Linked DNA regions of Pueribacillus theae. The protein of the gene in region 1 interacts with the protein of each later gene in a pairwise test. Links are inferred from orthologs where the notes say so. Each region holds a gene or a part of one and is shown on either strand. Other genes may lie near its edges. The genes, in order: DCC39_RS12625 and DCC39_RS09520.

The links.
Region 2: the proteins of DCC39_RS12625 (region 1) and DCC39_RS09520 interact in binary tests that used the Bacillus subtilis proteins (3 or more experiments, as listed by UniProt). The link is inferred for Pueribacillus theae from one-to-one orthologs.

What each region holds. Positions count from the first base shown.
Region 1 is NZ_QCZG01000027.1:12,205-23,657, forward strand. The notes cover bases 5,407-8,644. They hold DCC39_RS12625 (MMPL family transporter), read right to left. Parts: upstream 8,286-8,644; coding sequence 5,607-8,285; downstream 5,407-5,606. Other genes in these bases: DCC39_RS12630 (MarR family winged helix-turn-helix transcriptional regulator), read right to left, coding at 8,289-8,644. In the rest of the region: DCC39_RS12590 (HIRAN domain-containing protein), read right to left, coding at 76-822; DCC39_RS12595 (HipA domain-containing protein), read right to left, coding at 815-1,696; DCC39_RS12600 (hypothetical protein), read left to right, coding at 2,020-2,271; DCC39_RS12605 (hypothetical protein), read right to left, coding at 2,352-2,639; DCC39_RS12615 (flagellin N-terminal helical domain-containing protein), read right to left, coding at 3,548-4,816; DCC39_RS12620 (four-helix bundle copper-binding protein), read left to right, coding at 5,017-5,343; more of DCC39_RS12630, read right to left, coding at 8,645-8,735; DCC39_RS12635 (coiled-coil domain-containing protein), read left to right, coding at 8,893-9,441; DCC39_RS19470 (TlpA disulfide reductase family protein), read right to left, coding at 9,479-10,522; DCC39_RS12645 (SpoIIAA family protein), read right to left, coding at 10,621-10,977; DCC39_RS12650 (LemA family protein), read left to right, coding at 11,122-11,453.
Region 2 is NZ_QCZG01000017.1:21,458-33,330, reverse strand. What follows is about bases 2,602-6,259. They hold DCC39_RS09520 (efflux RND transporter permease subunit), read left to right. Parts: upstream 2,602-2,972; coding sequence 2,973-6,059; downstream 6,060-6,259. Other genes in these bases: DCC39_RS09525 (TetR/AcrR family transcriptional regulator), read right to left, coding at 2,602-2,871. In the rest of the region: DCC39_RS09540 (ABC transporter permease), read left to right, coding at 1-81; DCC39_RS09535 (ABC transporter permease), read left to right, coding at 65-865; DCC39_RS09530 (ABC transporter substrate-binding protein), read left to right, coding at 862-1,932; more of DCC39_RS09525, read right to left, coding at 2,038-2,601; DCC39_RS09510 (enoyl-CoA hydratase/isomerase family protein), read left to right, coding at 6,320-7,108; DCC39_RS09505 (3-hydroxyacyl-CoA dehydrogenase), read left to right, coding at 7,284-8,438; DCC39_RS09500 (winged helix-turn-helix transcriptional regulator), read right to left, coding at 8,499-8,822; DCC39_RS09495 (nitroreductase family protein), read left to right, coding at 8,976-9,599; DCC39_RS09490 (DUF421 domain-containing protein), read right to left, coding at 9,644-10,330; DCC39_RS09485 (LysE family translocator), read right to left, coding at 10,452-11,075; DCC39_RS09480 (hypothetical protein), read left to right, coding at 11,252-11,854. UniProt on the Bacillus subtilis protein: Required for self-resistance to surfactin, an antimicrobial lipopeptide surfactant produced by B.subtilis. Also required for swarming motility.

The DNA.
Region 1 (11,453 bases):
CTACAGAAATGTACTTTAATCTAACGCTTTAAAATAGTGAATAATTAATCATTATCTCGCCACTACTTCTTTCTTTTATTGCATAACAGAAACCAATTCAACCGATTGTATTCCTTGTTCTAAAGGTACCTCACACTCAAAGTCTACTTTGACCCACCAGTGCGAATGAGACTTTTCGTTTAAATAGACGACACGAACTAAAGGTGACGCACCATTATCTATTAAGGAAAAGATTGCTTGACTATAAAAGTTAGGAACATAGCCAAGTTTTATTCCGCCCGTTGTGTAAATAGCCACTGCATTTGGATCATAATCGTTTGTTGGTTCTTGTATTAACTTCAATGAACTATTCTCATTTATCCTGGATGCCCATCCATCAGGTAAATGTTGATGGCGCATTCCATGAATAAAAAAGCTGGAATGTAATTTTCCATCTTTTTCAAGTCGAAGAGGCTGTTCAAATGAGTACGTATCACTGGCTAATCGTCCACGTGTTGCTTGAAGTATATCCATTTTACTTGCACTTTCATTTAATCCCAAATCAGTCAAAATAGCATGGAAGTCCGAACGATCAGACGATGGGATACGCCGGTCAAATGCTGGAAATAGTGTTTTTGAGCGATATACTTTATCTATTTTTGGAAATGCTGGATGAATCATATAACCACGCTCTATAGCGTCCCCTAGCTTTCGTTTACCAAATTGTGTTGATGTATAAACAAATTCATAGTGATCATCATAATGGGAAAGTGTTCCTATATGATAAAAAAGGCGACTATTTTCATCTTGCCAAACAACAAGAAGTGTTTTAACCTCACTCATAACATTCTCCCTCCTTTTGAATCCACTCCAAAATTTTTTCCCTTCGATATGGTACTATAAGCTTTAACCAATTCTTTTGTACCTCACTTAATAATTCAAGCGATTGAATGAACTGTTTATATCTATCCAAGTCAAAATTCTTCAGTCTTTTTACACTATTCGCTAATTCATTAGAATAATGAATTTGAATATATGCCAGTAAATCCCTTGCTTTTACATATTTTCTTTCAAACAATCCAGCTTTTACTTTTGTATTTCTTACATATTTATTCAGCTTTGCAACATCTGAAACCATTTCCATTAGTTTTTCATCTTCAAATCGAAAGCCAAGTGAAGCACCATTATCATATATTGGTGAAAATTTTACTTCTGTATCAAAATATAAAATTAACCAGTTAAAAGGATGTCGATCTTGATTGCCAATAAGAATATCAAAAACCAGCATATTAAGGAACTGCTCTTTAATAGTTGCCCAATACTCAAGCTTGCTAATCATTTGAAATCCAGCGTCAATAAGATCGATATTTTTTAAACGGGACTCTTGTAATTCATTATATCCTTCAACTAAACTTGTTAAAAGGACACCGCCCTCTTCATACATTTTCGCTCCGAATTCATCGACAAAATTCCGAAGCAAACAACCTCTTCTTCCATTTCTAATTACGATTTCAACCTTCATCATTTCTAAGCCGAAAATCGTGCCGATTTGAGCTGCAACAAATTCAGTAATATCTTCCCAAGAAACACCAACTTTAACCTTTCTTGGATATTTAATTAAATATTTCAATTGATTTGGGGACTTGAGTTCTTCCTTTTCCAGCGTACTTTTACCACCGTAACCAATGTGTTCCCAATCACTAACATCCTTCAACATGATTACCGTCCCTTTTAAGATACTTATGTTAAGGTTATCATATAAAGTGAAATAAACATATAGTCTTTACTTATGCACTCGATTCTACAGATATGGAAGCTCATTAGTTCAACAATTATTCCACCCTTGAATTTGATTTTTCTTTCGTATTGTAACCATTGTGCGAATGTCTCAATATACAAAGGTCATTCACTTCCAATACTGAATGAATGCATAATAAAACAGCCATTGACCCTGATTAAGGATCATTGGCTATTAATGTTGAAATTGAATGTAGTGGAGACTGACCAAAATGCCATCATTCGGATAAGGAGGCTGCTTTTATGAAAAAATTTGACGGAAATATCGCAAAAGTTATGAAAGAAATTATCAGCGATGGAGAAACAGTCATTGAAATAGACGGAAAGAAGTATCACTTTTCTTTAATTGAAGAACCGGAAACAACAGTTTCAGAAGATATCGAATACGACCTGGATTTAAAACAAAAATTACTTCAAGCAAAAAAGGACATATTGGATGGAAAAACTTACACATCAGAAAAAGTCATTGAAATGATTCAGCAAGGTAAATTATAAATGAAGTTGGAATGGACAGAACAAGCCTTAAAAGTTTTAATAATATCTTTAAATTTCAGAATTGCCACTAAAAATCTCGATTAAAAAATCTTTTTCATATTGATGTTGGAAAGTTTTTTAGATATTTCAGGAATATATTTTTCTAATGCATAATCTATATTGTCTCTTAAATTATCTTGCCAATAAGATTCATGACATAAAGATGCCCCTGTTTCAACCGACCATCTCCACTCCGGAATACTGACTACATATGAATTTCTACATGTCCCATTAATCATAACATTTTCTGTTATATTAGAAACTACGATATTCACCTTATACGTATCGCCTTCCAAGAATAATGGAATAACCTTTACCCTTTCTTCCATCTCTTTTCCTCACTTTCAATAAATTCAAAAGAGACCCTAGCAAAGCTAGAGTCCCATTCAAATGTAATATTAACGAAGAAGTTGTAGTACGCCTTGTGGAGTTTGGTTGGCTTGCTTTGCCGCTATGTCTTTCGATCATAGAATAGACTATATCTTCACCCTATATGTTTGATAGGGGCTGGGCACTTCGAATGATTTTCATCACCCTACGAATCTCATTACCGTAGCTTTTCGCGTTAGGTAGTACATTCTAGTCGTTGAACGTTCTCCAAGATTTCTCTACAGGAGCTTCGCTGCTGATTGTCCATTGTTTCATTGTCTTGTTTTTCAAACCGTCACGTTTACCGTTTCCAGTTTCGTTGTGGTACAAGACACTTTAGGATGTTCCAGCAATTCACCCAGTTATGTTCTAACCTGTTACCAGATTAGACGCCCGTTCACAACATTACCTTAGAAGTTGTAATACTCCTTGAGGGCTTTGTTGTGCTTGAGCTAACATTGCTTGTGCCGCTTGAGTTAGGATGTTGTTCTTCGTGAACTCCATCATCTCTTTCGCCATCGTGCGAACATTTGCTTTCACAAGTGACTAGACTATATCTTCACCCTCTAGCAATCTAGTAGGGGTCGGGCACTTCGGATTCCAAGGGTTTGCGACTTCCTTGTTCACCTATGGATTTCATCATCTTGAGCTAAAAGCTTTTAGATGGTATATCCTAGTCGTTGAACCTTCGCCAGGCTTTCGCCACAGGCGCTTGGCTGCTGATTGCCCAATCTCATCTTTTTTCAAACCTTCACGATTGTCGTTTCCGACTTCGTTGTGGTAAGACAAGCTCTAAGGGGGTTCCAGCAATTCACCCGATCATAATCACTAACCGTTACCAGTTAGGACGACTATACCTCATACTGCTTTAAGCAGCTTCGGTATGATCAACGTCACGAATACGTGATTCTGCAGCTGTTAAGTTTTCTGCTGAAGCACCTAAGTTATTAATTGTATGATCTAAACGGTTTTGTACTGCTCCAAGTTTAGCACGTTCAGCAGAAACTGAATCAATTGCGTTTTGAATTACAGTGATTGCTTTTTCAGCACCTGTAGTCGTAGTTACATCAATTCCCTTTACTCCCAAATTGGTTGCATCCATTGCATTAATACTTACGCTCATAGATTGACCTTCGTTTGCTCCAATATGGAAATTCAATGATCCATTCACTGTAATAGTGGTGGCTGCAGTATTATCTCTAAGTTCGAATGATAGACCATCAGCGTCACCGCCATGAACAGTAACTTTGTTTCCATCATAAGTTAAGCTTGCGCCAGTGCCGAAATTACTTGTTGTTAGACCTGATGCATTAGTACCTGATGTTTCTAACGCATTGTCACCAGTATAATCTACTCCCGCAATTATGTCAGCACTCTCAGCAACTTTTAAGCTAGCTGAACCTCCTACATCTGCACTACGAATACGGAAAGTACTATCTTCACCTTCAAAATCAGCCACAACTCCAGAAACACTTGCGTTAATTTTATCCGCTAAATCTTGATAAGTATCCGTACTTGCTACAGCAATATCTATCCCGTTAATTGTTAACGTTCCTGCACCTACAACCGTTGCGGATGCAGTCGCACCAGTTGCAGTTTCAGTAGCAGCATGAGTAGCTAAGGTTGCATCGTTTGCATTTACATTATAAGTACCTTGTTTAGTGTTAGGACCAGCACTTGCCAAACCAATTTGTGTACCATCTCCTACACTTAAACCACTTGCACCATTTAATAAATTTTTGGTGTTAAATTCAGTAGTGTTGGCAATTCTATCAATCTCTTCAATAAGTTGACTAATTTCCTTTTGAATTTCATCTCTATCAGATGCTGTATTCGTATCGTTTGATGCTTGTACAGAAAGTTCACGCATTCTTTGAAGGATTGCATGAGTTTCGTTAAGTGCTCCTTCTGCAGTTTGTATCAAGCTGATACCATCTTGTGCGTTCTTGGAAGCCATTTCTAGACCTCTAATTTGCCCACGCATTTTCTCAGAGATCGCAAGTCCAGCTGCGTCATCTCCTGCACGGTTAATCTTTAGTCCAGAAGAAAGTTTTTCTAGTGAACTTGATACCGCATTGTTGTTAGCAGTTAACTGACGATGTGTGTTAAGTGCTGAAATGTTGTGATTGATAATCATTCCTTTTCTACCTCCATATAGTTGTTTTTAGCCCACGTCCTTGTGTGACTGTTGAGCGGTAGAATCTTCTTGATTTCCCTGCTCACTTTTTATATCGGCAGTTGATTGAAATAGTTTAATTGTTTTTTAATCTTCTATCATGTTTCGATAAAAATTCCAAAGGGAAGGGTACAACCAACGAAAAAAAGGAGGTTTTTTCAATGAACGCAACTTATGAAGAATGCATCAAAGCTTGCCTTGAATGCACGGAAGCGTGCAATCATTGCTTTGACGCGTGCTTGAGTGAAGAAGATGTGAAAATGATGGCGGAGTGCATTCGCCTTGATCGCGAATGTGCGGATATGTGCGCGTTTGCTGTGAAGGCGATGCAGTCAAACAGCCCTTTCGCAAAGCAAATCTGTGAGCTATGCGCGACAATTTGCGAAGCGTGCGGCGAGGAATGCAAAAAGCATGACCACGAACATTGCCAGCGTTGTGCAGAAGCGTGCTTCAAATGTGCAGAGGCCTGCCGAAAAATGGCTGCTTAACATACAGAAAGCGTTCACTCCAATTGAAGGAATGAACGCTTCTTTTATATTTTTCAATGAAAGTTCAAAAAGGAGGAAAAAAAGAACCGAGAAGTTCGAGGAAGCAAAGTTCTGAAGAACGCAGCGACGAGCAACACAACTATGACCCGCTGCGAGTTGCACCGAGGAAGCACGCTTCGGAGCAATGCTCGTAGACGCAGGTGCATAACTCCTTTCAATTACGTGAGTACCGCAAGAACGAAGCTGACAAAGAAATTCGACAGTTATTTTTCCCGCACTTTTTGAACTACCGATTTAAACGGCCACCAAACGCCATTTCCAAATGACACTGTAATTGCCGGAATCAAGAGCGGCAAAATGATAATGCCGTACAAAAGCAATCCAGTGATAACAATGGTCGCAATTTGAATAAGGCTTAAAACTCCTGAAGGAATCATCGCGCCAAATGTTCCGGCGAGAATGATCGCTGCAGTTATAATAACGGTTCCCATTTTCGCCATCGAAACGGTGAGAGCCTCTTGCACATCCAAGCCGTTCAGGCTTTCTTCCCTGAATCGGTCAAGGAGGAAGATGGAATAATCTACACCAAGCGCAATCAACATGACATATCCGAAGAATGGCATGGCCCAGGTTATGCCGTCATAGCCAAGCCAATTTACGAAAATAAGCTCCGCGACGGATACTGATGTAAAATACGTGAGCGCAAGCGATCCAATCATATAAAGCGGCATGATGATCGAACGGAACAAAATCGCCAAGACGAGAAAGAGGCTGATGAGCATAATCGTTACTGTACGCGTAAAGTCGTTCGACGAAATGTCCTGAAGATCGGCATTCATGCTTGCTACACCGCTGTATGCTAATTCCGCATCTTCAAACGGGGTTCCAATAACAGCACGTTCAACGCTTTCTTCAATAAGTTTTACGGTATCGATGGCTTCAGAAGAATACGGGTTGTCTTCAAGGATAACTTCAAACAAAATCCCCGTTTCCTTGCCAAAAGTGTACCGTTCAATCACAGGCTCAAAGTCTTTTTCTTTCAATGTGCCTTCTGGAATAAAAATGCCTGTGTCCCGAATCCCTTTCGAATGGCTCATCTCTTCCATTGTAGAGGCGATCTCTTCCAAGCCTTCGCTGATTTCGCCAAGCCCTTTGTTCGATTCGTCGACACCTGATGAAAGGGAACCTAACCCTGAGCTCAAGCTTCCGACTTGCCCGCCTTGGCTTTCAATTTGTCCTGCAGCTTGGTTGATGCCTTGGCTGATTTTTCCTAATTCTGGACGAAGCGCTTCGAGTCCCCCAACCGCTTGCTGGGCAGGCATGCCTTGCTGTAAGCCGCCGGATATGGAGCCGATTTGTTCATTAATTTGCCCGATTCCCGCTGCTGCCTGTTTTAATTGTGTCCCGCCTGATGAAGCTTGGGATCCTGAAGGAAGGCTTGATGCAGCGTTATTTAATCCATTTTGCACTTGTTCGAGGCCTTTTTGCACTTCTGAAAGACCTTCGTTCGCATCACGAAGGCCGTCTGCCATCAATCCTAGTTGATGATCGATGTATAAGTCCTCGATCATCTCGCCAGCCGGACGTGTAATTGTCCTTACTTGCTTCACACCTTCGACTTTTTCAATTTCACGGCTGATTCCTTCGAGATAAGGAACATCTTTCTCATTCACCATTGCTTTGTCTTTTTTCAAAATGACTTGAACAGGAAGTGAATCCCCTTCCCCAAAACCAGCCGAGATGGCGTCAAGCCCTTTCACAGATTCATAGCCTTTGCCGATTTCGTCCACTGTGTTGTACGATAAATCGTTATCATACGTGAACAAAAGCGGGATTGCAATAACAGCGACAATTAGGATTGAAAGGAGCGGCCTCATGACGGACACTTTACTGAAAGCAATCCAAATCTTGCTGTCTTGGTGTGATGCCGCTTTTTTGGAAGGCCAAAACAATTTATCTTTTAACATTGCCATGAAAAACGGAAGCACTGTAAATAGCACAACAATCAGAACGGCAATACCAACTGCGACACCGACCGCCGATTTAAAAATAGGAAAGTCAGCAAAACCAATCGCTGCAAAGCCGATAAATACCGCCAGCCCGCTTATGGCGAGGGTCCGGCCCGCTGTTTTGTATGTGTTGACGATGGCATCTTCCACTTCATGCCCAGCGAGCAGTTCTTCCTTGTACCGGCTTAACAGCAAAATGCAGTAATCTGTCCCAATCCCGAATAACACGGCGACGAGAAAAATTTGCGTGTAATTTGATACCGGAAAGCCGAACCAATCAATGAAATACGCGACGATCGATTGGCTAAGAAGATATGTGATCCCTACAGCGATGAGAGGAATGAATGGTGTGACGAGCGACCGGAAAACGAGAAGCAAGAGCGCGAATATAAGAATGACCGTAATCACTTCTGTCCGTTTTAGCCCTTCCTGTGCGCTAACATTCACATCATGGTTAATTAAGGCTTCTCCCGTTAAATAGACTGTTTCATTTTCCGGTAAAATTTCTGAGCGGATTTTGTCGGCCAAGTCGACAATCTCGTCATCTGAGCCGTTGACTGTAATGGGAACGAGCACTGTCTTCCGATCTTCTGAAACGAGCTGTTCTTCCATTTCTTCGCTTTCAAACGGTTCAAGCACGTCCGCCACAGGCTCACCAAGCGCTTTTATCTTCTTAGCCGTAGCCGTTATTTCTTTCTTTAACGGAGCGTCGACTTCTTTTTTTAACGGATAAACGAGTGACAGCGTCTCTTCCGCCGCACCAGCTTTCTCCAGAATATCTGCTGCTTTCGATGAAGCCGCATCATCCGGAAGCTGGAATGTTCCCGCTTCCTCCGCCTGTTTTGTTAAATCCGGCGAACTGAAAAATAATCCGATTGAAAGTGAAATGAGCGCAAAAACGATGATCCACTTGAATTTTAAAATAAACCTCAACCGCTACATCCCCTTTAATTTCAAAATGTCTTTCAGTTTTTGAAAAATGAAAAGGAATTCGTCTAATTCTTTTTCATCTACTTTTCCTAAAAATAATTTTTCGATACTTTGATAGATGGCTTCATCTGAAATTTGAACAACTTGCTTTCCTTGCTCTGTAAGGCTAATCACCTTTGAACGGCGATCGTGTTCATCAGATTCCAAGCTGATTAAGCCTTTTTCTTCAAGCTTTTTAATCCGGTTTGAAATGGCGCTTTTATGGACACCTTGAAAATCAGCAAGCTGCGCACTCGTCGCCTTTCCATGGGCAGAAAGAATTTTCAGCACTTGGATTTGTTCTGGCGAATATTCTTGCCAAAGCGGGAGATCCATCGATTTCATGACTCGTTCTGTTCCGTAGATCATAACCTCTTCAAACAAATCGATGGCTTCTTTCAGTTTTTCTTTCAATTGGTTTACCCCCTAAACTAATTAACAGTTTAGGGGGTAAACGTTTTTGTGTCAATGCATATTTTTATCCCTTGTTATCTGGACAAACAATGATAAAATGGAAGCAATACGATGAATTGACAATTTTCTCAATTAATTAATGAAAGGAGAATAACCAATGTCAGGCCAACAGCCATTTGACTTAATCTTAAAAGAACTCCAGAATGTCAACCGCCGTTTAGAACATATTGAAACGGGGCAAAAAGAGTTAACAGAGCGTGTAGGCAATATTGAAAACGAGCAAAAAGAACTAAGCGAGCGTGTAAGCAGTATTGAGAATCGTATGAGCAATATTGAAAACGGGCAAAAGGAATTAACCAAACGTGTGAGCAATATTGAAAATGGACAAACAGAACTGACCAAGCGTGTAGGCAATATGGAAAAAGGGCAAACAGAACTGGCCAAGCGTGTCGGCAACATAGAGAAAGGACAAAAGAAATTAACCGTCGATGTGGGTAATCTTGAAACTGAATTAAAAGATTTCCGAACTGAAACGAAAACGGCTCTCCAAATTATTATGACAGGACAACAGGGAACTAGAACTGAAATGACGCAACGTTTTAAAGAAGTTCAACATACCCTTGGCCACCTTGAAACTGATATTGCGTATAACTTCCAAAAGACCGCACAGCTTGATTTAGAAATCTACCGATTGAAAAAGCAATAAGCCACTAAAAATGATGCACGCTGTTAAAATGACTTCATCAATTTCCTTGTCTTTTCATCATATCCTCATTCATCGCACCGATAACTTTGTATTGGATTAAACCGTTTTTATCTACGAAATAGCTTGTTGGATACGCCATAATTTGGTAAGTATCTGTTGCTTCATTATTGATGTCAAGTACAACAGGAAAAGTAACGCCCAATTTTTCGATAAATTGATTGACCCCTTTTTGACTGCTTTCGGTCGCTGTCATATTCACCGCTAAAATCGTGAAATTTTCATCTTTATTTTTATCGTAATACCTCTGCATATCCGGCATTTCCGCACGGCATGGCGGGCACCATGACGCCCAAAAGTTAAGAATGGCATTGTTTCCTCGAAAATCAGATAATGTTACTGTTTCACCTTGCAATGTTTGAAGTGTGAAATTTGGCGCAAGGTTGCCTTTATTCAATCCAACTGCAACTCCTTGTTCTTCTTTGGTTGAAGAACCATTTGTTTCCATTTCATTCTCTATTGGCGTTTTAGCTGATTCGCTCGAAAAATCATAAATGCCCCAGCCAATCAACCCAATTAAAAGTATGTATGGCATTAATTTTTTCAAGTTAAAAAACCAACAGAATAAAAGAATAAGTGCAAATGCGCTCTGATAAAAGAGAACATTAGAATAAGGCCAAGCAAAAAGCGCAGCCAAGCCTTGATTAATCCCCACAGCCGACACGACTGCTGCCACCGCAAACTCAATAAGTTGGCGAAATGAAAGAGTATCACGTCTGCTCTTATAGTAAAAATAAGCAAAAGCTGCAAGTAAACCGAGAATGGCACCTTTTCCTCCACCCGTAAAATACAGTTGGGAAAGAGGATTTTTTACAACTGCCATTGGGTGAAACAGCGAATAGCTTAGCTTATACACGACTAAAAATAGGAAGAAAGCATTCCATAAAAGATCAAGAATTGAAAGTTCGACTGCTTTTATTTTTACTGCGATTCGCAAAATAATATACGTCATGATGATCGTAATCATATAGATTGCCCATTTCTGTTGGATAATTAACGGCCCGATAACCCACGCATCTCCCACTGCAACTCACCTCTTCTTCTATCATAACGCCATTTTGTTAAGAAAGCATAAAGAAACGAAAGGACTTTAAGCAGCCCTTTCGATGGATAAATCTTATTTTATTCTTTAATCCATTCCCATGCCTGTTCAAGTTCATCTTTCTCAAAATGCTTCGACTGGATGCCAGGCAAATATTTGCCTATGTTCGTCATTCGTGCAACCCATTCTCTGTCACTTACGACAGCCAGCTTTTGCAACTGCTTCCACCGCTTCGCATCAAATTTAATGCCTTCCATCATTCCTTTGACTGTCGAGCCTTCCACCTCATACAATATCGCCAAAATATTAAACGGTTCTTCTGAGCGGAACAGCTCCTCCACTTTATTATCCAAATTCTCCGCGTCTTCTTTCGTTGCTTTGCCCTCAAATTGTATCGCAATGGTTTTCTCATCTTTGCTAGGGAGAAAAGATAACATAACCATCCTCCTCTTTTGGAATATAATCCTATGTAGCAAAAATTCCCTTCTTTTCTTCATTTGAAACATTCAGAATACCCAAATTCAAAGTTTAATATGTTAATGTAATAATATAAATGAATAAGGTTGTAAAGGAGAGGGCGTATGATTTTAGCGATTGTATTGATTGCCATTGTTGTACTTTTAGTTATTTTTTTCATTGCTTCTTACAATTCACTTGTGAAATTGCGCAACTGGATCAAAGAAGCGTGGAGCCAAATTGACGTTCAATTAAAACGCCGGCACGATTTGATTCCAAATTTGGTTGAAACGGTGAAAGGCTATGCCTCACACGAAAAAGAGACGCTGGAAAAAGTCATCCAGGCGAGGAACCAACTTGTTTCAGGAAGCCCGCAGGAACGTATTGAAGCCGATAACCAGCTGCAAGGCGCGCTTCGATCCCTTTTTGCGTTAAAAGAGGCGTATCCGGATTTAAA
Region 2 (11,873 bases), on another replicon or contig:
TTCTTGACATTGGCTATGTTTCTCATTATGGCAATCACAAGGAACGAGAAGGGAGCGGTACACAATGGAAAAATTAAATAAGTTTCCTAAGCTCTACTTGGTTCTTGTGTTTATTGTGCTGTATGCCCCGATCTTTTATTTGATTTACTACTCATTTAACTCAGGCAGCGGGATGTCAAATTTCGAATCATTCACGCTTGAGCATTATGCAGCTGTGTTCGAAGATAAGCGTTTAATCATCATTTTAACCAACACTGTTGTTATTGCGTTGTTATCAGCCCTTATCTCAACAATGATCGGCATTTTTGGGGCGCTTGCCATCTATTTCATGCGCAATAAGCAGATGCGAAAGGCAGTCTTGTCATTAAACAACGTTTTAATCGTCAGTCCAGATGTCATTATTGGAGCATCGTTTCTTATCTTTTTTACGATGATTGGCGTGAAGCTCGGCTTTGCATCCGTGCTTGTAGCACATATTGCCTTTAGCATCCCGATTGTTGTCATTATGCTGTTGCCTAAGCTTCACGAAATGAGCCCGACATTAATCGATGCGGCACTCGATTTGGGAGCGACGAAGCGGGATGTTCTTACTCGGGTGATTATTCCGTTTATTAAACCAGGCATCTTTGCGGGGTTCTTTCTTGCGTTGACATATTCACTTGATGACTTTGCTGTGACATTTTTTGTTACCGGCAATGGATTCTCTACTTTATCCGTCGAAATATATTCAATGGCGCGTACGGGCATCACGTTAACGATTAATGCTTTATCAGGCCTTATCTTCCTCGTAACAGTTCTGCTCGTTGTTGGCTATTACTTTATAAGCAGCAAAGCGAAAACTCCTCTTTCGGGGGTGAAAAAATGAAAGGCATTTTACGCGTGGGCCTTGCCATTCTAGCTGTTTCAGTTATTTTGCTAATCATTAACGCACAGTTAAACAAAGGGCACATCGGATCAGGAAAAGGCTCGATTACTGTTTACAACTGGGGAGAATACATTGATCCGGATTTGCTCAAACAATTTGAAAAGGAAACCGGCATTAAAGTTATCTATGAAACATTTGACTCGAACGAAGCGATGATGGCAAAAATCGAGCAAGGCGGAACATCTTATGATATATCCGTTCCATCAGAATATATGGTTGAAATAATGGGGGAGAAAGATCTGCTATTGCCGATTGACTACAGCAAGATTCCAAACATTAAAAATATCGCCCCTTATTTCCTCAATTTGCCTTTTGATCCGGAAAATAAATATTCTATTCCTTACTTTTGGGGAACGCTTGGGGTTGCTTTTAATCCGAAATTGCTTGACGGGCAAACGTTCGAAAGCTGGGACAATTTATGGGATCCATCCCTTAACCAACAAATTATTCTTGTTGACAGCGCACGGGAAGCGATCGGTATGGGATTGAATTCACTTGGCTATTCATTAAATTCAACCGATTTGGATCAATTGCACGAAGCGGCAAAAAAGTTGGAAAAACTTAGCCCGAACGTGAAGGCAATCGTTGGAGATGAAGTGACGCAACTTATGGTGAATAACGAAGCGGCGGTAGCGCTTACGTGGTCGGGCCAAGCGGCTGATATGATGGATGAAAATGAAGACATTGATTACATTGTGCCGAAGGAAGGCTCGAACCTATGGTTTGACAACATGGTCATCCCACGTACCGCTACAAATATTGAAGGCGCCCATGAGTTTATCAATTTCATGCTTGACGCTGAAATCGCAGCCCAAAACGCCGATTACGTCGGATATTCAACACCAAATGTTGCGGCAATGGATTTGATGGATCCGGAAGTAACAGGGGACGAAAGATTTTATCCAGACGAAGAAACGCGTGAACATCTTGAAGTGTATAAAAATCTTGGACTTGAGATGCTCGGGCATTACAATGACTTATTTCTTGAGTTTAAAATGAAAAAATAATTTTTAGTGGGGTTTGTCTAAAAGTCCCTAAAGCAAATGAGGTAGAGATAAACAGTTCGTTTTTCTCTACCTCATTTTGTGAATTTTAATCCCGGACTCCTGCCCTTATAAGCGATAATAATTTCGCAGCAAATAAGCGATCCATTCGCAATCTGGATGATTGCGCAGGTTTTCTATTAGGCCTTTTACAATGGCAGGAGCCAAATTTGGGTCGTGTAAGTTTCGTTTGAGAAGAATGAGTGATTCCTTTTCGATCGATTCTTCGATTTCCTCCGTTTTTTGTTCAATCATTTCAATGATGTCCTCTTTCGTTATTTCTTCAAGACCACTTTTATATTTCATCAATTGAAATTGTTGTTCTGTAATAAATGGAATGGTAATATTTTTTGCTAATAAATTGGTTTTTTCCACAAGTGATTTTGAGAGTAAGTCAATATCCAATTTGATGTTATTGCTGAATAATAGTAATTCCCCATACATATTCAAAAAGCTTTTAATGCAATAGAGCAAGTCAAACTTAGATTTTTTAACGTTTTTCCCATACAAACGTTCAATCATCGTTAAAATGCACTTCTCTAATAACTGGTCATAGTAACGTATTTTGCTAATAAGCTCTTCATTAAAAGTTTGTGTCTCTTTAATGAAAATTTTGGCGAAATCAGCGTGCTGATGAAAATTATTATAGGATGCCCGGTAAAATTCATATAAAAGTTGATTTTTGTTTGTGTTTTTGACTATATGGTCAAAGTTGGCAATTGCTTTCATCATGAAACGATCGATTAATGCTAAAATTAGTTCATCTTTCGATTTAAAAGATAGATAGAAGGCGCCTTTAGAAATCCCGCAATGTTCAGTGATCTGTTGAACAGAAGTTGCCCTAAAGCCTTGGTTTGCAAAAAGTTCCAATGCCTTTTCCATAATCAACTGTTTTTTTACCATTGTAATTCTTCTCCCTTATGAACTTTTAATTGACAGCTGACCATTCAGTCATTATTATAAGATAATGGGTTTTAAAAATCAATTTAAGGGCTGGTGTAAAGGTGAAGGGCTTAGTTAACTTTGTAATAAAAAATAAGTTAGCCGTTTGGTTACTTACCATTATTATTGTTTTTTCCGGTTTGTATTCAGGAACGCGCATGAAGACGGAGATGATTCCAGATATTTCAGTACCATACTTAATGGTGACAGATGTTTATCCTGGTGCAACTCCTGAACAGGTTATGGAAGATGTCTCTATTCCTATAGAGAAAGCGATAGAAAATTTAAAAAATGTGAAGGCTGTTTATTCCAATTCTTATTCTAATGTTGCTAGTATTCAAGTGGAATATGAGTATGGGATCGATATGGGTGAAGCGAATCGAGAGCTGAAATCAGCATTAGATTCTGTATCTTTACCGGAAGGAACAGAAGAGCCGGATGTTTCGGCAATTAGCATGGATATGATGCCAGTTGTGGCTCTTAGCGTAAGTAGCACAACCGAGGATGTTGTAGAATTAACGTCAACAGTCCAAGATATTTTACTGCCAAAAATTGAAAAGCTCGATGGTGTTGCTTCAGCAACGATTACAGGGCAACACATTGAGGAAGTAGATCTTGTCTATGATAAAGAAAAGATGGCAGCACTGGACTTAACAGAAGAATCCGTGAAAGAAATCATTCAAGCTAGTAATTTAGCGGTTTCATTAGGGCTTTATGAGTTTGAAGAAGGGGAACAAGCTGTTGCAGTTGATGGCAAATTTATGACATTGGATGAGCTGGAAAACATGTTGATTCCTGTCACACCTTCAGAAACGAATCCATCCCCTTTTGTAAAGCTAAAAGATATCGCCAAAGTTGAACTGGTTGGCAAAGTTGAATCTGTTTCCCGCACAAATGGAAAAGATGCCATTGCCATTCAAGTTGTGAAAGGGCAAGAAGCAAATACGGTAGAAGTTGTCAACCGTGTGAAGAAGCTAATTAAAGAAGAGCAGAAAAAAATTGATGGCCTTGTCATTGATGTGTCCCTTGACCAAGGGGAGCCGATCGAAGATTCCGTCACGACAATGATTGAGAAAGCATTGTTCGGTGGTTTGATCGCTATTTTAATCATTCTGCTTTTCTTGCGTGATTTCAAATCTACGATGATATCCATCATATCCATCCCTGTTTCCATCTTAATGGCTCTGTTGCTATTACATTGGATGGATATCACACTAAATATTATGACTTTAGGGGCAATTACGGTAGCTATTGGACGAGTCATTGACGACTCAATTGTCGTTGTTGAGAACATTTATCGACGTCTCCATCTGGAAGGCGAAAAATTATCCGGACGTGCGCTCATTCGTGAAGCAACGATCGAGATGTTTCGGCCAATCTGTTCATCTACCATTGTAACAGTAGCGGTTTTTGCGCCACTCATTTTTGTCGGTGGGTTAGTAGGAGAGTTATTTCTTCCATTCGCATTAACGATGACTTTTGCCTTGGGCGCATCATTACTTGTTGCCATTACGATTGTTCCGGCACTCTCACACTTTTTATTTAGAAAAAAATTGTATGGTGAAAAAGGAAAAAGCAGGCATAAAGGGGTCGGGAAACTAGCAAATTGGTATAAAGGCGGTCTTAACTGGACATTAAACCATAAGATAATAACCTCGCTATTCACGATTGCTTTACTCGTCGGAAGTTTGATGTTAACTCCATTAATCGGTTTTAGTTTTTTAGGCAGTGAAGAAGAAAAAGTAATGTATTTAACTTATACTCCTGCTACAGGTGAGCTAGATGAAGATACTTTAGAAAATGTGGAAGAAGTCGAACAGGAGTTATTAAAACGGGATGATATTGATATTCTTCAAGTTTCGATAACGGATAGTGGTGATCCTACTGCCTTAATGATGGGTGGTGGCACAAATGGGGCACTTATGTATGTCATTTTTGATCCAGATATGAAGAATTTCCCTGAAGTGCGTAAGGAAATTGAAGATTATGTTCTTACTATCGACCAATCAGGCGAATGGAAGAGCCAAGATTTTTCTTCGATGTCCTTTTCATCGAATGAAATTAGTTACACTTTCTATAGTGAAGATTTAGATAAATTAAATGAAGCGGTTAAAAAAGTTGAAGATGTTATGAAGGAAAATGGCCAACTAGAGGATGTTTCCTCCAATATGGAAGATGCTTATGTTGAATATACATTTAACGTCAAACAAGATGAGTTATTAAAATATGGCTTAACAGCAGGTCAAATTGTAGGAATGTTAAAGCCGCAAACAACAAAAGAAGTGTTGACAACAATAGAAAAGGACGGCGACTCAATAGATGTCATTGTTCAACAAAAGCAAACCGAACAGCCAAAATCGATTGATGACATGTTAAAGACGGAAGTACCAACAGCATTAAATACAACAATGCCGCTTTCTGAGCTGGTAACTGTTGAGAAAGGTACGACGCTTAATACGTTAGCGCGCAGTAAAGGCGAATATTATGCAACGGTTTCCGGAACGATTACCGATAAAGATATTTCAAAAGCAACTTCTGAAGTAGAACAAGCGATTGATAAGTTAGATTTACCAAAAGGTGTTTTCGTTGATGTTGCTGGTGTTGCTGCCGATATGGAGGAAACCTTCACACAATTAGGTATGTCCATGCTTGCTGCGATTGCGATCGTCTATTTTGTTCTTGTTGTCACATTTGGTGAAGGTGTCGCGCCGTTTTCGATTCTGTTTTCATTGCCATTTGCGGTCATTGGTTCATTTGTTGGCTTGTTTCTCGCCGGTGAAACCATTTCCGTTACCGTAATGATGGGTTTATTAATGCTCATTGGCATCATTGTAACAAATGCGATTGTACTGGTAGACCGAATTGTCCGGATGGAACGCGGAGGTATGGGAATGCGCGATGCAATCTTAGAAGCGGGTGCTACCCGTCTACGTCCCATTTTGATGACAGCCATCGCAACGATTGGCGCATTAATTCCGCTTGCTGCAGGTGCTGAAGGTGGCGGAGGATTAATTTCGAAAGACCTTGCGATTACGGTCATTGGCGGTTTAGCAAGTTCAACCTTGTTAACATTATTCATTGTACCGATTGTTTATGAAATTCTATCAAAAATGTTTAAGAAAAACCGGAAGGAAATAGAGGAGAACTAAGAAACAAAGGGCTGTCCAGGAATGATTTTCTGTGACGGCCCTTTCTATTTTTAGCAAAACTACATACAAAAAATCAGGTTCATTTGCCAAAATGACAGAAAAGTGGTTTTTAACAAATATCATCTGGCTTTTAAAATTTATCAATGTACTTTATGGTTTTTTAGACGTAACTCTTTTTTGTTGCAATAAAGTATTGTACAAAAATTTTGATTCATGGATAATGAAAGAGATGAGGATTAATTAAAAATGGGGGTATGGTGATGGGAGTCCTTCAAATTACGACGGAAAATGGCGTGAGAGTAATTAAGCTGAATCGCCCTGAAAGGCTTAATGCCATTAATGATGAACTAAGCAGCAAGCTTGAACTGGCAATTGAAGACGCTTCAAAGGATGATGAGGTAAGAGTGATCATCCTCACCGGAAGCGGGAAAGGCTTTTCATCTGGGCTCGATTTATCAGAGTTTTCCAAAAGGGATCCAGCTACGATGACTCGGGCGATGAAGGTTGATAATTTAGGCTGGGTTGGGAGACTCGCATTGGGAATCGTCCATAACGACAAGCCTGTTATTGCCGCAATTAATGGTATTGCTGCAGGAGCAGGATTTGCCTTAACGCTCGGCTGTGACTTTCGGTTTATGTCTGAATCTGCACGGGTAACTGCAGGGTACATACGGAGAGGATTAAACCCTGATGCGGGCATGACTTACTTTTTGCCGCGGCTTATCGGGCCAACAAAAGCGAATGAATTAATTTTAACAGGAAGAGATGTTTATGCGGAGGAAGCAGAACGAATCGGACTTGTGAATGCTGTATATCCTGATGAAGAATTTCATGGGCGTGTGATGGATTTCGCAAAAGGAATTGCGGAAGGCCCGCCGATTGCGATGACTTTCTCTAAACGCCTCCTTGCAGCAAGCCAAGATTCCAACCTTGAGACATTATTAAAGCAAGAGTTGTCTTCAATAAGAGTATGCTTCGGAACAGAAGACGTAAAAGAGGGCATAAAAGCCTTTGCAGAAAAGAGAAAACCTATATTTAAAGGGCGATAAAATAGTGTCAGGAAGCGTGGCCGAATGCCCGCTTCTTTACCCTGCTTAAGTTTTGCCTGCAATTTACTAGTCATTTCTTGACTTTTCACGACACCTGCTTTATAAATGTTTTAACGAAAATTCATTCCAAAAACAGGATATATAAAAAAACTTTTAACGGGAGTAGGAGGGCTTTATGAAAAAGGAAATTTCAAATGTTGCTGTTATCGGTGCAGGGGACATGGGGCATGGTATTGCCCAAGCAGCAATACTCGGAGGGTTAACCGTTTATTTATATGATGTAAATAAGGAGTCAATCGACCGAGGCGTAAACAGGATCAATCAAAGTTTAGAGAAACTAAGAAAAAAAGAAAAAATTAGCGAAGAAGAATTAAACGAAGCCCGCAGCAATTTACATCCAACGTTGGATTTTAAAGAAGCTTTATCAAGCGCTTCATTTGTTTTTGAAGCGGTTCCGGAGATATTGGATTTGAAGCAAAAACTATTTAAACAGATGGGAGAAGTTGCCCCAAAAACGGCGATCCTTGCATCAAATACATCAAATATGAGTATTACAAAAATTGCCGAACATGTTCAAAATAAAGATCGCGTTGTCGGCGTGCATTTCTTTAATCCGGTTATTCTCATGGAATTAGTTGAGGTCATTCGCGGAAGCGAAACAAGTGATGAAACGATTCAGACCGCCTATGACCTATGCTTAAAAATGAATAAAACCCCAGTACGGGTAGAAAAAGATAGCCCCGGCTTTATTGTTAACCGAGTGAACGCACCGGTATCTGTATTTATAGAAGCGATTGCTGACGCGGGGATTGCAGAACCGGAAGAAATTGATGCTTTAATAAAATCTCATGGAAAACCAATGGGCCACTTCGAGCTTATGGACTATGTAGGGCTAGATATTGTTTATGATTCATGTCAATATAACAAGGAAGTGTTGCATCCTAATTATGCGCCCAGTCGATTGCTTACAGAAAAAGTTGACAAGGGCGATTTAGGCAAAAAGACTGGAAAAGGGTTTTACGATTGGTCAAATGGTCGCCCTTCCATTGATCTCAATAAAAAAACGGACAAAATTGAATTGAACGATATCCTATTCGTGAAGCTGAATGAAGCCGCTAAGCTCGTTGAAGAAGGTGTGGCAACACCAAAAGATATTGATCTGGCAATGGTTTTGGGCACAGGAGACACAGTAGGGCCGATTGAAAGCAGCAGAGGGTTTGCTCTTTCTTTTATTACGAAACGGCTTGAGTCACTTAGTGAAGAATTAAACAAAACCGTCCTAAAACCGGCTGGCATATTGTATAAAAAACCTGAATCCATTTTTTATTAAAGAAACGAAGAATAACAAAACTGCCTTTTTCCATATTAAATAGTGGAAGCAGGCAGTTTTTTAATTATCGTCGCTTTGGAGCCATTTTTGCGACCAAATTTCAATTTCATCCATTAGCGGTTTAAGGGAGCTGCCTTTTTCCGTCAATGAATATTCAATGCGCACAGGGGTTTCAGGGAAAACTTCACGTTTAATGATTCCTTCTTTTTCCAAGTATTTTAACCGTTCTGAAAGGAGCCTGCCGCTGATTCCGACAGCGGATTTAATATCTGAAAAGCGCTGTGGACCCGAAAACAATTGGTAAATAATTAAACCCGTCCATCGATGCGCTAAAATATTAATGGCTTTTTCAAACTTTGGGCAAATGGGAGATTTATCCTCCATTTTCTTCAACTCCTTACTCATTATTTTATCATATTACACCCATATTTCTAATTACTTGACACCATTTAGTTTTAAAAATATAATTAGTTACGTAAAGTAACAAGTTTAAGAATCACTATTATTTAGTGGTTTAAATAGGAGGAAAGGGAAATCATGAGCATATACACAGAAAAAGAAACAGCAAAAGACTTTTATGCCGCGGTGGAAGGAAGGCGTTCTATCTATGCGATTAGCAATGAACCGGTTATCCCGGATGAAAAAATTGAAGAAATCATTCAATTTGCAGTAAAGCATACGCCAACTGCTTATAACTCACAAAGCGGAAAAGTTGTGGTCCTATTAGGAGAGCATCATCAAAAATTGTGGGATATTACGAAAGAAACGTTGAGAAAAATTGTTCCTGCCGAAAACTTTCAGCCAACTGAAGAGAAAATGAATTCCTTTGCAGCCGGATACGGAACCGTTCTGTTTTTTGAAGATCAAAACGTTGTGGAAGGACTACAGAAGAAATTTCCTTTATATGCCGACAAATTCCCGATGTACTCCCAACATTCATCAGGCATGCTTCAATATGTCGTTTGGACAGCGCTGGAAGCGGAGGGATTTGGCGCATCACTGCAACACTATCAACCGCTCATTGATGATGAAGTGAAAAAAGAGTGGGGCATCCCGCAAGAATGGCTGCTACACGCACAAATGCCATTTGGCAAGCCAACTGCACCTGCAGGAGACAAAGAATTCGCGCCACTTGAAGAACGTATGAAAATATTTAAGTAAACATACAACAGCGAGCCATAGTGCACGCTGTTTTTTCGTTTTTTTCAACGTACCATTTTGTAAGTTTTAATAAAAAATCCATCGGTTTCTGTCCATTCACAGTAAAAAATATCTTCGACATTTGTATAGCCTTCCTCGGACAAGTTTTTCAGAAGCCATTTTTTTGTTTTTCCTATAAATTGAAGCATATCCTCTTTAATTTTTCCCTTATCCACAAGTACAATGGAAGGCGCCTCATCATCCAGATCTATCCCTAAGGCATTAGCTGACAGAGTTTCAAACTCGCTCCACTTTTTCACGCTTATGGTTCCGCCTGGCTCTAAATAGAGGTCACGGACTTCCCGAAGAGTAAAGATGCCTTGCTGTCTAAGCAGTTGCCTGATTTGTTCAAATTCTAGATGGTTCTTTTTCATTTGTTCTGAATGAATTTCACCGTTTTTTATAATAATCGATGGCCTTCCTTTAATAAGATTTCGCATTTTTTCATTTCTTTGGATGACCACTTCAACAAAATAAATCGCAGCCGCCCAAATTCCCATCTGAAACAGCATGAGCAAAATTGTTGTTTTTTTGTCATAAAGCGATTCTTCTATAATCGAACCGAGAAGTAAGGCATAAATGAAATCCAGCGGCGTAAATTGTCCCATTTCTTTCTTGCCGAGAAGGCGGATAACAACGAGCAGTGCTGCCAGTCCAATGATAAGCTTCAGTGCGGTATCCAAATAATCCATCGAAATACTCCCCTTTCGATTCCTTACTTAGATGAATACCACTGATACAATAAAAATAAGCCTTTTTCGTTTGGGGCTTATAAAAAAAATAACGGTGTCTGGAGAAAATTCTGAGACACAGTTATTTTTCGCTAAGGGCGACTTGCAGCCCGATGATGGCTAATATTGTACCTTCGACAAGATTCATTTTTTTGGCGATCGCCGGATTGTTCATTAGTAAATGGCGGATTTTATCAGATAAAAAGCTAACCGTTCCAAAGACTACGAGTGCTTGCACGATAAATACGAAGCCTAGCAACACCATTTGCATCGGAATATGTCCGGCAGATTTATTGACGAACTGCGGCAGCAGCGCAAGAAAGAAAAGGGATACTTTCGGATTCAGCACATTCATGATGATTCCTTTTCTATATAATTCTTTTAATCTTCGATTCTTTTGCTCCTGTAATAATAGTGAATCGTTTTTTGCACGGAACGCCTGCCAAGCTAAATAAAGCAAATAAATTGCCCCGGCGTATTTAACAATGGAAAAAGCAACGGTTGATTGATAGACAATCGCCGAAATGCCAAGTGCAGCGGCGGAAATATGGAAAAGCAGCCCGGTGCAAAGCCCTAGAGCAGTGAAAATGCCTGCTTTTTTTCCCTGTGAAATGCTTTGTGAAATAACAAATAAAATATCCGGCCCCGGCATAAGCGTCAGTAAAACAGCGACCCCTAAAAAAGACAAAATTGTGATCAAATCCATTTTTATCCCCTCTAAAATGATATATAGTGACTATTATATAATGAGTTGAAGGCACTCACAAAGAAGGATTTAGAGCATTTTGGCACATTAAAAATATGTGGGACAAATGAAAATGAAATTTTGAGAATTAACGAGTATTTGGAAGATATTTAAACGTTATTAAACGAGGTGTCAGAATGATTAAGTTAAAAAACAAAATGCCAGACTATATTATATGTTTAGTCTTAGGTACAGCCTTAGGGATAATATCCAAATATTTTGATACCATCGCAGTTGATGGGAGTTGGAGAACGAATACCCTCCACTATTTTGCAGATTTATTTACTAGGTTAGGTATTTGGATATTGATTGCTACGATTACGGCTGCATATAGTAAAACACTGACAAGAGCTGCTATTAATACATTCCTATTCTTTATAGGAATGCTAATAAGTTATTATACATATTCAGCTTATTTATTTGGATTTTTTCCAACCAGGTATTTTATATTTTGGGGCAGTGTAGCATTAGTATCTCCTTTGCTGGCTATTATTGTTTGGAAAGCTAAAAATAATGAACATCTAGCTTTTATCTTGCCAGCCTTACCTATGGGTCTATTATTAAATCTATCGTTGGGAATGGGTTTATTCTATATGTATGTATCTCATATTGAAGAATTCATTATGTATATTTTTTTATGTGTAATCTTTTACAAAGAGCCTAAACAAATGGTGATATCAGTTGTTATTTCATTTGTTGTGGCATTGATTGTTGAACAAATAAGTCCTTTTCATTTTTGAAGTTTCCCTTAATGGAAAA